DNA from 4 places in the Kitasatospora sp. NPDC059812 genome. Region 2 is predicted to be linked to each of the others. Evidence: riboswitches for the same ligand, from Rfam matches in the RefSeq annotation. Region 2 holds a riboswitch; each other region holds the start of a gene.
What was found. Region 2 has a riboswitch for cobalamin ahead of ACFV6D_RS21880 (prenyltransferase/squalene oxidase repeat-containing protein). Riboswitches for the same ligand answer to the same signal wherever they lie in the genome.

Region 1 (3,392 bases), on a different contig from region 2:
TGCTCCTCGATCAGGTCGCCCAGCCGGTCCAGCCGGGCCTCGCGCGCCTCGGCGAACGAGGTGTCCGGTGCCGGCACGAACGCCCGGCCCGCCAACGCGGCGACCTCGCGCAGGAGTTCACGACGGAAGCCGTCGTTCTCCAGCGCGCCGTGCCAGGTCGTGCCCCACACCGGGCCGACCCGGCAGCCGTCCAGGCCGTGCCCATCGTCATCGGAGAAGAACGGCTCGCCCCCCTCCACGGCCACTACCCCGTGGTGGATCTCGTACCCCTCGACCCGCTGCCCGTACGCCGTGCCGACCGGGCGCGCCAGCACCTTCTCGGCGCCGAACCGCACGTGCGTCGGCAGCAGGCCCAGGCCCTCGACCGAGCCGGCCCCGGACTCCACCTCGTCCTCGATCCCGCGCGCCAGCATCTGGTAGCCGCCGCACACCCCGAGGACCGGCAGCCCGGCCGCCGCCCGCGCCTTCAGCGCCGGCTCCAGGCCGCGTTCGCGCAGCCAGGCCAGGTCGGCCACGGTGGCCCGGGTGCCGGGCAGCACCACCAGGTCGGCGTCGGCCAGTTCCTCCGGCCGGGTCACCCAGCGCACCAGCACGCCGGGCTCCTGCGCCAGGGCGTCCAGGTCGGTGAAGTTCGACAGCCGGGGGAAGCGCACCACGGCCACCCGCAGTACGTCCGCCCCGAGCGGGCCGCGGCCGTCGACCCGGTCCACCACCGTGGACAGGTCCAGCGAGTCCTCGGCGTCCAGCCACAGGCCCGGCAGCATCGGCAGGGTGCCGAGCACCGGACGGCCGGTCAGCCCGTGCAGCATGTCCAGGCCGGGCGCCAGCAGCCGCGCGTCGCCGCGGAACTTGTTGACGAACCAGCCCGCCACGTGCCGCTGGTCCTGCGCCGACAGCAGCGCCAGCGTCCCGTACATCGCCGCGAAGACGCCGCCGCGGTCGATGTCCCCGACCACCACCACCGGCAGCCCGGCGGCCGTCGCCAGGCCCATGTTGGCGATGTCCCGGTCCCGCAGGTTGATCTCGGCGGGCGAACCGGCGCCCTCGCAGACCACCACCTCGTAGCGGCGGCGCAGATCCGCCAGGCACTCCAGCGACCGTTCCAGCAGGACGGGCTTGCGCTCGCGGTAGTCCAGCGCGCCCACCTCGGCGACCGGCCGGCCCAGCAGCACCACCTGGCTGCGGCCGTCCGCGCCCGGCTTCAGCAGCACCGGGTTCATCGCCGCCTCCGGCTCCACCCGGGCCGCCTGCGCCTGCATCGCCTGCGCCCGGCCGATCTCGGCGCCGTCGGCGGTGACGAAGGAGTTCAGCGACATGTTCTGCGCCTTGAACGGCGCGACCCGCACCCCCTGCCGGGCCAGCCAGCGGCAGATGCCCGCGGTCACCACGCTCTTGCCCGCGTCCGAGGTCGTCCCGGCGACCAGCAGTGCGTTGCTCATGCCCTTCCCCTCCACCGTGTCGTCAGCAAGCGCAGCGCGACGTGCCCCGCGACCGTCGTACCCAGGGCCAGCGCGCCCACCCGCCGGGAGAGCACGCAGGCCCGCTCGATGTCGTCCACCGTCACCGGGCGCAACTCCGCGCCCAGCACCGGCCGGTGCTCCACCCGCTCCCCGTACTGGAGGGTCCCGCCCAGCCGGACGCCCACCGCGCCCGCGAAGGCCGCCTCCGCCTGGCCCGCGTTCGGGCTCGGGTGCGCCGAGCCGTCCCGCCGCCAGACCCGCCAGGCCGTCTTCGGCTGCGGCGCGGCGGCCACCGTGAGCAGCGCCGTCAGCCGGGCGCCCGGCCAGCCCGCTACGTCGTCGAGCCGGGCCGAGGCCCAGCCGAACCGGGCGTACCGCGGCGAGCGGTGGCCGACCATCGCGTCCAGCGTGTTCACCGCGCGGAACGCCAGCAGCCCCGGCGTGCCCGCCAGCGTGCCCCAGACCAGCGCGTTCACCACGGCGTCCGCCGTGTTCTCGGCCACCGACTCGACCACCGCGCGGGCGATCTGCGGCCCGTCCAGCGCGCTCGGATCCCGCCCGCACAGGTGCGGCAGCCGTTCCCGCGCGGCCGTCAGATCACCCGTGGCCAGCGACCGGCCGATGGTGCGCGCCTCCCGGGTCAGCGAGGTGCCGCCCAGCACCGTCCAGGTCGCGGCGGCCGCCAGCGCGGCCCGGCCCAGCGGACGCCGGCCCACCGTACGGTCCAGGGCCACCGCGCCGGCCGCGACCGCGCCCACGCACAGCGCCGTGTACCCGGCGCCGGCCACCCGGTCGTCCTGCCACACCCGCCGCTCCAGCCGGGTCGCCGCGCCGCCGAAGACGGCCACCGGGTGGCCGCGCCGGGGGTCGGCGAAGCGGGCGTCCGCGGCGAAGCCCGCGGCGGCGCCGAGCGCGAACGCGGCGGCGCGGGTCAGCGGGCGCACGGCGGGTTCGGCGGAAGGCCGCGTCGGGTCCGGCGGGTCGGGGCAGCCTGCATCGCGTGCGTGTCCTCACTCAGGGTCCGCGCCCTGGATCGACGTACCGGGGGCGAGAGTCTCCTGGCTTCCGGGTCGGACGCACCCCCGGGCCTTCCAGCGGCTTCTGACGGTCCGCCGTGGCAATGTTCCGAGCGTGCTCCCCGGTGACAGTGGCGGGACCGCGCCGGACTCGCACCGGCTTCCTCTGCATGCCTCCGTTTGGCCCCAGGATCCCATCACGCGGCCGAACCGGGAGTCAACCGAGGTCACGGAGGGGTTGGTCACACCTCGGAGCCCTGTCGCCGGTGCCGTTCTCGCCCGCCCGAGGCCCGCCCCGCCCGACGCCCCGCCCGCCTGACGCCCCGCCCTGCCCGACGCCCCGCCGTACCCCGGACGGCCCAGCCCGGTGGCCGCCCGCGCGGCCCCCCGGTGAACTGGTGCCCGAACACCGTCCGAGCAGCGCCCGGACACCGCCCGGACACCGTCCGGTCCAAGACCAGCCAAGACCAGCAGAGCGGGGAGCGATATGCGTTGGGGAACCGCGGCCGTCGTGGCGGCCGCCGTCGTCGGCGCCGGGGCCGCCGTCCTGGTGATCGGCCGTCGGGCCTCCGAACGGCTGGTCCACCCGGCGAGCGCCGTCCGGGAGTCGGGCCCCGTCCTGGTGCGGAGCCTCGCCGCGGGCCGGATCACCTTCAACCGCCGCCCCGAGAGCCTGCGCCCCGGCCGCTGGGCCGTGGAGTGGGACGACCACGGCCACGCCGTCGTCGAGGACGTCCTGCACAGCGACGAGAACGGTGTCACCCGTCGCCTCGTCCGCGCCGACCGGGGCACCCTCACCCCCGGCACCGAGGTCCGCTTCACCCCCCGCGTCCACCTCGGCGACCCCACTGAGGCGCTCGGCCTCCCCTTCACCGACACCGCCGCCGACGGCGAACTCGGCGCCCTCCCCGCCTGG
Region 2 (3,392 bases):
TGCACACGAGGGCGGCCAGGGCGGCGATCAGGTCGTGGCCGCCGAAGGCGCGCGGGTTGCGGCCGACCGCCTCGGCGAGCAGCGCCTCCTTTCCGATCGAGCCGCCGCCTGCGTACTCGGTGCCGATGCCGGTCCAGTCGTTGACGGTGCGCTCACCGGCGTCCTTGCCCGGCTGGTCCAGGAAGTCGACGATCCTGCGCAGCGCGGCGTCGTCGGTGCCGGTGGCCGCGAGGGCGTAGGCGCCGTCGATGGTGAGGCCGAAGTCGGCGAAGGCCGGGAAGCCCTCGTAGTAGCGGCCGTTGATCAGGCGGGAGGGGTCGGTGAGGTAGGCGCTGCCCTTGGCGGCGTCGGGGGTTCTTCCGGCAGGCGGCGTGCTGGCGGGCGTCGTCGGCGGGGTGGTGGCGGGCGTCGTCGGCGGCGTGCCGGCGTCCGGGTTGTGCCGGACGCTGGTGAGGTCGGTGCCGGTCAGGGCCAGGATCGCCTGCTCGGTGGCCGCCGGGTCCGGGTCGGTGGTCGACGCGTCGGGGCCGAAGCCGCCGTCCGCGCCCTGCCGGGCGGCGAGCCAGGCCGTGGCGGCGGCCCGGCGGGTGTCCTGTCCGGTGGCCTTGAACGCCTGGGCCGCGCTCGCGGTGCTGATGGTGTCGCCGGGGGCGCCGAGGTACGGGAGCAGGGATCCGTCGGCCTGCTGTCCGGCCGCGAGCTGGTCCGAAGCCTTCTTCGCCGCCGTCTCGTACCCGGGGGCCGTGCGCAGGGCGAGGACCGCAAGGCCGGTGGTGAGCGGGTCGGACTCGCAGTGCTCGCCGGCGACGATCATCGATCCGGCCACCCCGCCGTCGGCGCACTGGAGCGCCGTGAAGCGGGCGAGCGCCGGGGCGGGTGGCGTGACGCCGGCGCGCTGGAGGGCGATGACGCCGAGGGACTGGACCCAGGGCGAGGCCGCGCCGAGGAAGTCCCCGGCGGCGGTGCACCTGCCGTTCTCCCCCGCCGCCGTGCAGACGTGGCCGGTGAGCGCGGCGATCAGGTCCCGGCCGCCGAAGGCCCGGGGATCGCTGCCGGTGCTCTCGGCGACGAGGGCCAGCAGTGCGGCGGCCCTCGCATCGGGCTGGCCGGCCGGTCCGTCGGGGTACAGGAAGGCGTCGGTGTGGGCGGCGAGGAAGGCGGTCGTCCTGCGCAGCGCCGGGTCCTGCGTGCCGGCGGCGGCGAGGGCGACGGCGGTGAGGGCGGTCCGGGGGTAGTCCGGCCCCTCGACGGCCCAGTTCTCCATGTGGTCGCCGCCGACGAGTTGGCGGGCCAGCCAGGCCGCGGCGGCCGCCGGGTCACCGGTGGCGGACGGCCCGGTCGAGGTCGGCCCGGTCGGAGTCGGGGTCGGGGTCGGAGTCGGGGTCGCCGAGGGCGACGGCGACGCGGATGGCGAGGCGGACGGCGAAGCCGACGAACCACCGCTCTTCGCTCTCACTGAGTCCGGTGTGAAGCCCGGTGCCCCGCTGGTGCCGCCGATGTCGGTGCCGCCGTACACCCAGGCCTCGACCTCGCCGGGCTTGGGCTTCTGCGTCCCGGCGCCGAACCGGCTGTAGGACCAGGCCTGTTGGCCGGGTTCGGCGATCCAGTACGACCAGTACGCGGTGGCCTGCGGGGTGTTGACGCAGGGTTCCTCGGCCGGCGTCGGGTACTGGGTGCCGCTGTTGAAGGTCCCGGTTCCGAGGCGGCAGATGAAGGCGGGTCCGTCGTGCTCGGTTCCGGCAGTGGTGAAGCCGGCGGCGTGCAGCAGGTTCATCCCGGTCGTGGGGTGGGCGTCGCAGCCCCGGACGACGCCGCCGCCCCAGTGGGTGAAGTCGACGGCGACGATCGCGCCCGTCGTCGCCGTGCACTGCTCGATCGGGTCGGCGGCCGCGGTGCCGGGGCGCCCGAACAGGACGCTTCCGCAGGCGGCGACCGCGACAGCACCGGCGACCACCACGGAGGCGAGGTCCCGGTTCCTGTGACGTGTGCGACTGCTGCTGACCCTCACGACGACTCCCTGGTCGGTCGACGCGGGACGCAACGGCGCAGCCGACGGTCTCCTGGGCAGGGACCGTCCGGACCGCGTCGTAGTCCGCGACGACGCAAGTGCTCTGTGAACAGGCCCCCGGTCCAGGCATTCCGGCTCACCCACCACAGGTGGGTCCACGGTTGCGGGTCAGCGCCGGAGTTGGACCGGCTTCCCCTGAATGCCGAGGGCAAAAAATCGGTTCATCAGACCACGCCGGTAGAACGGGAGTCAACGGATCGTCATATCGATCACACCACCTCGTGCACCGGTGCGCCGTGCGGTAGCGTCCGCGGTGGCCGAGCGGGGGAACCCGGTGCGAATCCGGGGCTGACGCGCAGCGGTGTGGGGTGGCCATCGTGCCGCCCTGAGCCCGAATGCCCGCCCGGCCACGCACCATGGCGAAAGCCGGCCCACGCGATCCGGGCGGCGACCGCTCCGGCAGTCGCGCGCCCTCCAACGGACGCCGGAACTCCGGGGCAGGGTCGGCGCCCGCCACCCCAAGGAGCCTGTCCCGTGTCCCTCCTCGCCCCCTCGCGAACCACCCCCTCGCAGACCACCTCCTCGCGGACCACCCCCTCCCGCGCTGCCTCCGCCGCCTCCGCCATCACCGTCGCCCTGACGGCCGGCGCACTCCTGCTCTCCGCCGTCCCCGCCCACGCGACGGCCAGCCCGACCCAGATAGCCACCTCGAAGAGCACCGGCGTCACCTACCTGAAGTCGCTCCAGGCCGCCGACGGCAGCTACGTCACCGGCGGCGGGCTCTCCAACGAGTGGGCGTTCAGCGCACTCGCGGCCGCCGGCACGGCCGCCGCCGACGTCACCCCCGGCGGCGACCCCACCAAGAACGCCCGCCTGGTGTACCGCAACCAGCTCGCCGCCCCCGGCTGGCCGAGCGCCTCACCGGTCGTCACGGACTACGAGCGCGGCATCCTCAACGCCTACGCCGCCGGCATCGACCCCGCCCGGGTCGGCCCGGGCCGCAACCTCGTCGCCGACCTCGCCGCCTACTGGCAGACCGCCGAACCCGGCTACTACGGCCCGTCCGCCAACTTCAACGGCACCGTCTTCGGCCTCCTCGCCCTCGCGGGCGCCAAGACCCAGGCCGGCAGCCCCCGCGTCCCGCAGCCGCTGCTCGACGCCTCCGTCACGGCGGTGCGCGCCAACCAGCACAACGACGGCGGCTGGAACTTCAGCAAGGCCGCGGGCGACCCGAACGCCCTCGCCCAGGGCAGCGACATCGACATGACCGGTGCCGCCATGGCCTCGCTCTGCACCGGGGGCGTCCCCGCCACCGACCCGGCGATCGTCGCCGCCAAGAACTTCCTCAAGGGCAAGCTCACCGCCTCCGGCGCCTTCAACGCCA
Region 3 (3,392 bases), on a different contig from region 2:
GGTGCCGCCCGTTCCGGCCCCTGTTCCCGCCGCTGCGCCGCCGGCTCCGGCCGCTCCGGTGCCGCCTGCTCCCGTGCCGCCCGCTCCGGCTCCTGTCTCCGCGCCCGCTCCGGCCGCACCCGCGCCCGCGCCCAGTGCGCCGGTCCCCGTCGGGGCCACCGGGCACTTCGTGCTGCCTTCCGGCGCGCCCGTGCAACTCCCCGCCCACCCGCCGCAGCGGCACGCGCCCGCCAGTCCGATCGCCGTCCTGCTGATCGGCCCGGCCGGGGCGGGCAAGACCACCGTCGCCCGGTACTGGGCCGAGCGCCGGCCCAGCCCGACCGCGCACATCAGCCTGGACGACGTCCGCGAGTGGGTGCAGTCCGGCTTCGCCAACCCGCAGTCCGGCTGGAACAACGCCTCCGAGGCGCAGTACCGGCTGGCCCGCCGCACCTGCGGCTTCGCCTGCCGCAACTACCTCGCCAACGGCATCTCCTGCATCATCGACGACGCCGTCTTCCCGGACCGCCCGGCCATCGGCCTCGGCGGCTGGAAGCGGCACATCGGCCCCGGCATGATCCCGGTCGTGCTGCTGCCCAGCCTGGACTCCGTGCTGCACCGCAACGCCCGGCGCGGCGGCACCCGGCGGCTCGGTGACGAGGAGGTGGCGCGGATCCACGGCCGGATGGCCGGCTGGTACAACTCCGGGCTGCCGATCATCGACAACTCGTACCTGGACGTGGCCGGCACCGCCGCCGAGCTGGACCGCGTCATCCTGGCCCGGCTGATGGGCATGCCGGTCCGCTGACCTGCGACGATCCGGCGCTGTCGGTGCCGACTGCGATGATGTGCGGGTCCTGTCGAACCACCCCGGGGGAGCTGACGCCCGTGCCGGAAGGCCACATCATCCACCGCCTCGCCGCCGAGAACCGGAAGGCCTTCGGCGGCCGCCCGGTCGAGGTGTCCAGCCCGCAGGGCCGGTTCGCCGACGAGGCCAAGGCCATCGACGGGCAGCTGCTCACCGCGGCCGAAGCCGTCGGCAAGCACCTGTTCCTCGGCTTCGAGGAGGGCGGCTGGGTGCACGTCCACCTCGGCCTCTACGGCGGCTTCGCCTTCGGCACCGGGCCCGCGCCCGAGCCGGTCGGCCTGGTCCGGCTGCGGCTGGCCAACGACGACGGCTACGCCGATCTGCGCGGCCCCAACACCTGCGCGCTGGTCACCGGCGCGGAGAAGGCCGCCGTCGCCGCCCGGCTGGGCCCCGACCCGCTGCGCGCCGACGCCGATCCGCAGGCCGCCTGGCGCCGGATATCGGCGAGCCGGACGACCGTCGCCGCGCTGCTGATGGACCAGAAGGTGCTGGCCGGGGTGGGCAACGTCTACCGGGCCGAGGTGCTGTTCCGCCACGGGATCAACCCGCACCGCGCCGGCCGCGACCTCACCCGGGGCGAGTGGGACGCGATCTGGGCCGACCTGGTCGCCCTGATGCGCGAGGGCGTCGGCGCGGGCCGGATCGACACCGTCCGCCCCGAGCACACCCCCGAGGCGATGGGCCGCCCGCCGCGCGTCGACGACCACGGCGGCGAGGTGTACGTCTACCGGCGGGCCGCGATGCCCTGCCTGGTCTGCGGCACCGACGTCCGGGCGGAGCAGCACGCCGCGCGCAACCTCTTCTGGTGCCCCGCCTGCCAGGCGGCCTGACCGGGTCCGCGGTTGCTCCGGCCGGGCCCCGGCGTGTCCTCCGGGGGGCCGGTCAGCCGACGGCCGCGGTGGGCTCGTGGTGTTCGGCGGCGGCGCACGCGTCGAGGAGGGGGCGCATGGCCTCGTCCACGAGCCGGTAGCGCACGACCCGCCCGTCCTTGTCCCCGGTGACCACGCCCGCGGTGCGGAGCAGCCGCAGGGCCTGGGACACGGCGGGGTCGCGCATGCCGGTGGCGACGGCGAGGTCGGAGACGGCGAGCGGGCCGGCCCGGTGGAGGGCGAGCAGGAGGGCGAGCCGCCCGGGGTCGGCGAGCAGGGAGAACCGCTCGGCCCAGGTGCGGACGTGCGCGGGGTCGCCGATCGCGGCGATGGCCTCGCAGACCCGGTGTCCGTCGATGGTGCGGTGGCCCGCGCGGTCGGCCGGTACGAGATGCATGCGCACATTGTTGCAGGAGGGGGCCTGTGATCCTGGACACCTGCGCAGGTGCGCAGCCTTGCAAGGGTGGGTCCTGGCCCCTACGGTGTTCCCCGCCGTGGTGCTCGGGAAGACCGGTGACGGATCCTCAGGGGTCCCAGTCCGGAGCGGCCCTCGCCACTGTGATCGGGCCATCGTGATCGTCGACGATGGAGAGACGTCCGTACCCACGACGCCACTGGGAGCCTCGCGCACCTGGGAAGGCGGGTACGGGACCCCCGTAAGCCAGGAGACCGGCCACGGCATCTCACGAAGTGTTTCCACGAGGTGCTGGAGCGTGACCCGAATGACCCTGCCCGAAACCGCCGCCGCCGAGGCGCCGGCGACACCGTCCGTGCTGCCCACGTTCCGCTGGAAGCGCGAGGACACCGTTCGCACGGCCGGGCTGATGGGGGTGATCCTGGCCATGCACGTGGTGGCGTTCGGGACGCTCATCTTCCTGGTCGCGCCCCACAACTACGCGGTCGGCACCCAGGTCTTCGGCGTGGGCCTGGGGATCACCGCGTACACCCTCGGCATGCGGCACGCCTTCGACGCCGACCACATCGCGGTGATCGACAACACCACCCGCAAGCTGATGGCGGACGGCAAGCGGCCGGTCTCGGTCGGCTTCTGGTTCGCCCTCGGGCACTCCTCGATGGTGGTGCTGATGGCCGCCCTGGTGGCGGGCGGCGCGCAGCTGGCCAGCACGCTGATGGACGACGACTCGACCACCCACAAGTGGCTCGGGATGGTCGGCACGACGGCCTCCGGCGCGTTCCTCTACCTGATCGGCGCGCTCAACCTGGCCGCGCTGCTCGGCATCCTCAAGGTGTTCCGGGCGATGCGGGCCGGGTCGTACGACGAGGCGCAGCTGGAGGAGCACCTCAACTCGCGCGGCTTCATGGCCCGGGTGCTGAACCGGGCGACCCGCTCGATCACCCGGCCCGGGCAGATGTTCCCGGTGGGCATGGTGCTGGGGCTGGGCTTCGACACCGCGACCGAGGTCACTCTGATGGTGATGGCCGGGTCGGGCGCGGCGGCCGGGCTGCCCTGGTACGCGATCGTCTGCCTGCCGCTGCTGTTCGCGGCCGGGATGAGCCTGTTCGACACCCTGGACGGGACGTTCATGAACTTCGCGTACCAGTGGGCCTTCGCCAACCCGGTCCGGAAGGTCTACTACAACCTGACGATCACCGGGCTGTCGATCGCGGTGGCCTTCGTCATCGGCACCATCGAGCTGGTCGGCGTGCTGCACGAG
Region 4 (3,392 bases), on a different contig from region 2:
AGGGGGTCAGAGCTGCTCCGCCCAGACGCCCAGGCGGCGGGCCAGGCCCGGCACCCGGGCCAGCCGGGTGCTCAGCAGCAGCCGCTCCAGCCGCCGCCCCGGCGCCAGCCAGGCCGGGCGCGGGCGCAGCCTCAGCAGCACCCGGCCGAGCACCAGTTCGTCCGGGACCGGGCCGTAGCTTCGGCTGTCGCTGTCCACCGGCCGGTTGTCGGACAGCAGCCACCAGCCCCTCGGACGCCGCTCGGCGGCCCGCTTCACCACCAGCAGGTCCTGCTGGAAGGGGTGCCGGAAGAGCACCACCGCGCCGGGCCGGATCGGCGCGCCGTAGCGCACCAGCAACTGGTCGCCCTCGCGCAGGGTCGGGACCATCGACGGGCCCGCCACGTCGACCAGCCCGAACGGCACCGCGCCGCCGCCCCGCCCCCGGGGTTCCGTGCCCGCCGGTTCCGTACCCGCCGGTTCCGTGCTCCGCGCCACGACTCCTCCTCCCGGACCGCCCGGTCCCAGTCTGCCGTACGGACCGTCACCCCGTTCGATCCGTTCGATGTCCGGATTACCCCGGTTCCGGGTCCGCCTTTTGCCCTAGGCCCACCGCCCGATCGCGAAACCCCGGGGGCGGAAGGGTAATCTCGGGCGCGGGAAGACGATCTAAGGAAGGACTCCCATGTTCTCTCGTCTGTTTGCACCGCGCGCCACCGCCCACGCCCACTGTGACCTGCCCTGCGGCGTGTACGACCCGGCGCAGGCCCGGATCGAGGCCGAGTCGGTCAAGGGCACCCAGGAGAAGTACCAGGCCAACGAGGACCCGGCTTTCCGCACCCGCGCCCTGATCATCAAGGAGCAGCGTGCCGAGGCCGTCAAGCACCACATCTCGGTGCTGTGGAGCGACTACTTCAAGGCCCCGCACTTCGAGAAGTACCCGCAGCTGCACCAGCTGATCAACGACACCCTGAAGGCCGCCTCGGCCGCCAAGGCGTCCACCGACCCCGCCACCGGCCAGGCCCTGCTGGACCTGATCGCCGAGGTCGACAAGATCTTCTGGGAGACCAAGCAGGCCTGAGCCTGACGCGTCGCCACCCGACCGCCCCCGTCCGCGAGCCCGGACGGGGGCGGTCGTGCGTTCACGCCCCATCCGAGCCCGGTAAGGGTTGCCTAGCCTGAGTGGCTGTTATGCTGCCAGGGCGTCCGAGGGGGAAGTCCGGTGTGAATCCGGCGCTGACCCGCAACGGTGAGCACGGCCCCGGGGCCGTGCCAGCCCGATCGCCCCCGGCCGCTGAACTCCCGACAACTCGCCGTGGACTGCGAGGGGATGGCGCCCGGGCCCGCGCCCGACCGGTGCCGCCCCCGCGCACCCGCGGCCCGAGGCAAGGCGCACCGTGAGCAGCACCGCAGCCGCGGGCAGTGGCGCAACGAGCCCGCCCGCCCGCCGAATACCCGCCCTCCCGCTCGCCGTCGGCCTGGCCGCCGCCCTGCTGCTCTCGCTGCTCTGCGGCGTGGCGCTGGGCGCCTCCGGGATCGGCCTGCCCCGCGTCCTGCGGCTGCTGGCCGCCGGGCTGACGGGCGGACGGCTGGAGGCGGAGGAGGCCGCCGCCTACGCGATCGTCTGGGAGATCCGGCTGCCACGTGCCGTGCTGGCCGCCGTGGTCGGCGCCGGGCTGGCCGCCACCGGGGTCGCCGTCCAGGCCCTGGTGCGCAACGCGCTGGCCGACCCGTTCGTACTCGGCATCTCCTCCGGCGCGGCCGTCGGCGCCAACGCGGTGCTGCTGCTCGGCGCCTTCGCCTCGCTCGGGGTGTGGGCGATCTCGGCCTCCGCGTTCGGCTCCGCGCTGGTCGCCATGGTGCTGGTCTACCTCGCGGCGCGGACGGCCTACGGGCTCACCCCGCTGCGGCTGGTGCTCACCGGCACCGCGCTCTCCTACGGCTTCTCCGCCGTCACCGCGCTGATGGTCTTCGCGGCCGCCCGCGGCGAGGCCGCCCGGGACGCCATGATGTGGCTGCTCGGCAGCCTCGGCGGCGCCACCTGGGGCTCGGTGCCGATCGCCGCCGCCACCGTGCTGGCCGGCCTGGCGTACCTGGCCTGCGCCGCCGGCCGGCTGGACGCGCTCGCCATGGGCGACGAGACGGCCGCCTCGCTGGGCGTGGACCCGGACCGGCTGCGCCGCGAGCTGTTCGTGGTGACCGCCGCCGTCACCGGCACGGTGGTGGCCGTCAGCGGGGCGATCGGCTTCGTCGGGCTGATGGTGCCGCACCTGGCCCGGATGCTGGTCGGCGCCGGGCACCGCCGGGTGCTGCTGGTCGCGCCGCTCGCCGGGGCGCTGCTGCTGGTCTGGGTGGACATCGTCTCGCGCACCCTGCTGGCGCCCGCCGAACTGCCGGTCGGGGTGGTCACCGCGGTGCTCGGGGTGCCCTGTTTCCTGCTGCTGATGCGCCGTCGCGGCTATTCCTTCGGAGGCCGCTGATGGATCTCGCCCTGGACTCCGTCTCGGTCGAGCTGGCCGGTGCCCGGCTGGTCCACGACGTCGCCCTGGACGCCGCCGCCGGGCAGGTGGTCGGACTGATCGGACCGAACGGCAGCGGCAAGTCGACGCTGCTGCGCTGCGTCTACCGGGCGCTGCGGCCGGCCGCCGGGGCCGTCCTGCTGGACGGCACGGACCTGCACGCGCTGACCGCGCGCGAGGCCGCCCGGCGGGTGGCCGCACTCCCCCAGGAGCACTCCGCCGAGTTCGACTTCACGGTGGCCGAGGTGGTCGCCATGGGCCGGCTGCCGCACCGGCGCGGCCTGGGCGGCCCGGGCGCGGACGACCACGCCCGCTGCACCGAGGCGCTGCGCAAGGTCGGCGCCGAGCAGTTGGCCGGGCGGGGCTTCCTGAGCCTGTCCGGCGGCGAGAAGCAGCGGGTGCTGATCGCCCGCGCGCTGGTCCAGGAGCCCCGGCTGCTGGTGCTGGACGAGCCCACCAACCACCTGGACATCGCCCACCAGTTGGACGTGCTGGCGCTGGTCCGGGAGGCCGGGCCGACGGTGCTCACCGCGCTGCACGACCTCAACCTGGCGGCCGGCCACTGCGACCTGCTGTACGTGCTGCAAGCCGGCCGGATCGTCGCCTCGGGGCCGCCCGCCGAGGTGCTCCGACCCGCCCTGCTGGCCGAGGTGTTCGGCGTCCGGGCCACCCCCGTCCGGCACCCGGTGACCGGCGCCGTCCAACTGCTCTTCGACCGGATCTGACCCACCCCCCGAAGGAACCCCCGTGCGCACCAAGGCCGTTGCCATCACCGCCCTGCTCACCCTCGGACTCACCGCCTGCGGCGCCGAGATCGCCCCGAGCGGCGACGCCACCGCCGCCTCCGCCCACTACCCGGTGACCGTGGAGAACTGCGGCACCAAGCTCACCTTC

Region 1: linked by a shared signal. The riboswitch ahead of ACFV6D_RS05740 (cobalamin biosynthesis protein) and the one ahead of ACFV6D_RS21880 (prenyltransferase/squalene oxidase repeat-containing protein) in region 2 are both predicted to bind cobalamin.
Region 3: linked by a shared signal. The riboswitch ahead of ACFV6D_RS13070 (HoxN/HupN/NixA family nickel/cobalt transporter) and the one ahead of ACFV6D_RS21880 (prenyltransferase/squalene oxidase repeat-containing protein) in region 2 are both predicted to bind cobalamin.
Region 4: linked by a shared signal. The riboswitch ahead of ACFV6D_RS35425 (iron ABC transporter permease) and the one ahead of ACFV6D_RS21880 (prenyltransferase/squalene oxidase repeat-containing protein) in region 2 are both predicted to bind cobalamin.

The regions. Positions count from the first base shown of each region.
Region 1 is NZ_JBHWIO010000007.1:74,858-78,249, reverse strand. It holds gene ACFV6D_RS05745 (cobyric acid synthase) at 1-1,439, opposite strand, end outside; gene ACFV6D_RS05740 (cobalamin biosynthesis protein) at 1,436-2,404, opposite strand; cobalamin riboswitch at 2,512-2,644, opposite strand; gene ACFV6D_RS05735 (alpha/beta hydrolase family protein) at 2,964-3,392, shown strand, end outside.
Region 2 is NZ_JBHWIO010000043.1:53,464-56,855, reverse strand. It holds gene ACFV6D_RS21880 (prenyltransferase/squalene oxidase repeat-containing protein) at 1-2,008, opposite strand, end outside; cobalamin riboswitch at 2,112-2,255, opposite strand; cobalamin riboswitch at 2,333-2,409, shown strand; gene ACFV6D_RS21875 (hypothetical protein) at 2,633-3,392, shown strand, end outside.
Region 3 is NZ_JBHWIO010000020.1:157-3,548, forward strand. It holds gene ACFV6D_RS13055 (AAA family ATPase) at 1-787, shown strand, start outside; gene ACFV6D_RS13060 (Fpg/Nei family DNA glycosylase) at 868-1,677, shown strand; gene ACFV6D_RS13065 (metalloregulator ArsR/SmtB family transcription factor) at 1,730-2,113, opposite strand; cobalamin riboswitch at 2,195-2,409, shown strand; gene ACFV6D_RS13070 (HoxN/HupN/NixA family nickel/cobalt transporter) at 2,439-3,392, shown strand, end outside.
Region 4 is NZ_JBHWIO010000116.1:6,983-10,374, forward strand. It holds gene sodX (nickel-type superoxide dismutase maturation protease) at 7-369, opposite strand; gene sodN (superoxide dismutase, Ni) at 665-1,060, shown strand; cobalamin riboswitch at 1,149-1,287, shown strand; gene ACFV6D_RS35425 (iron ABC transporter permease) at 1,377-2,459, shown strand; gene ACFV6D_RS35430 (ABC transporter ATP-binding protein) at 2,459-3,223, shown strand; gene ACFV6D_RS35435 (ABC transporter substrate-binding protein) at 3,246-3,392, shown strand, end outside.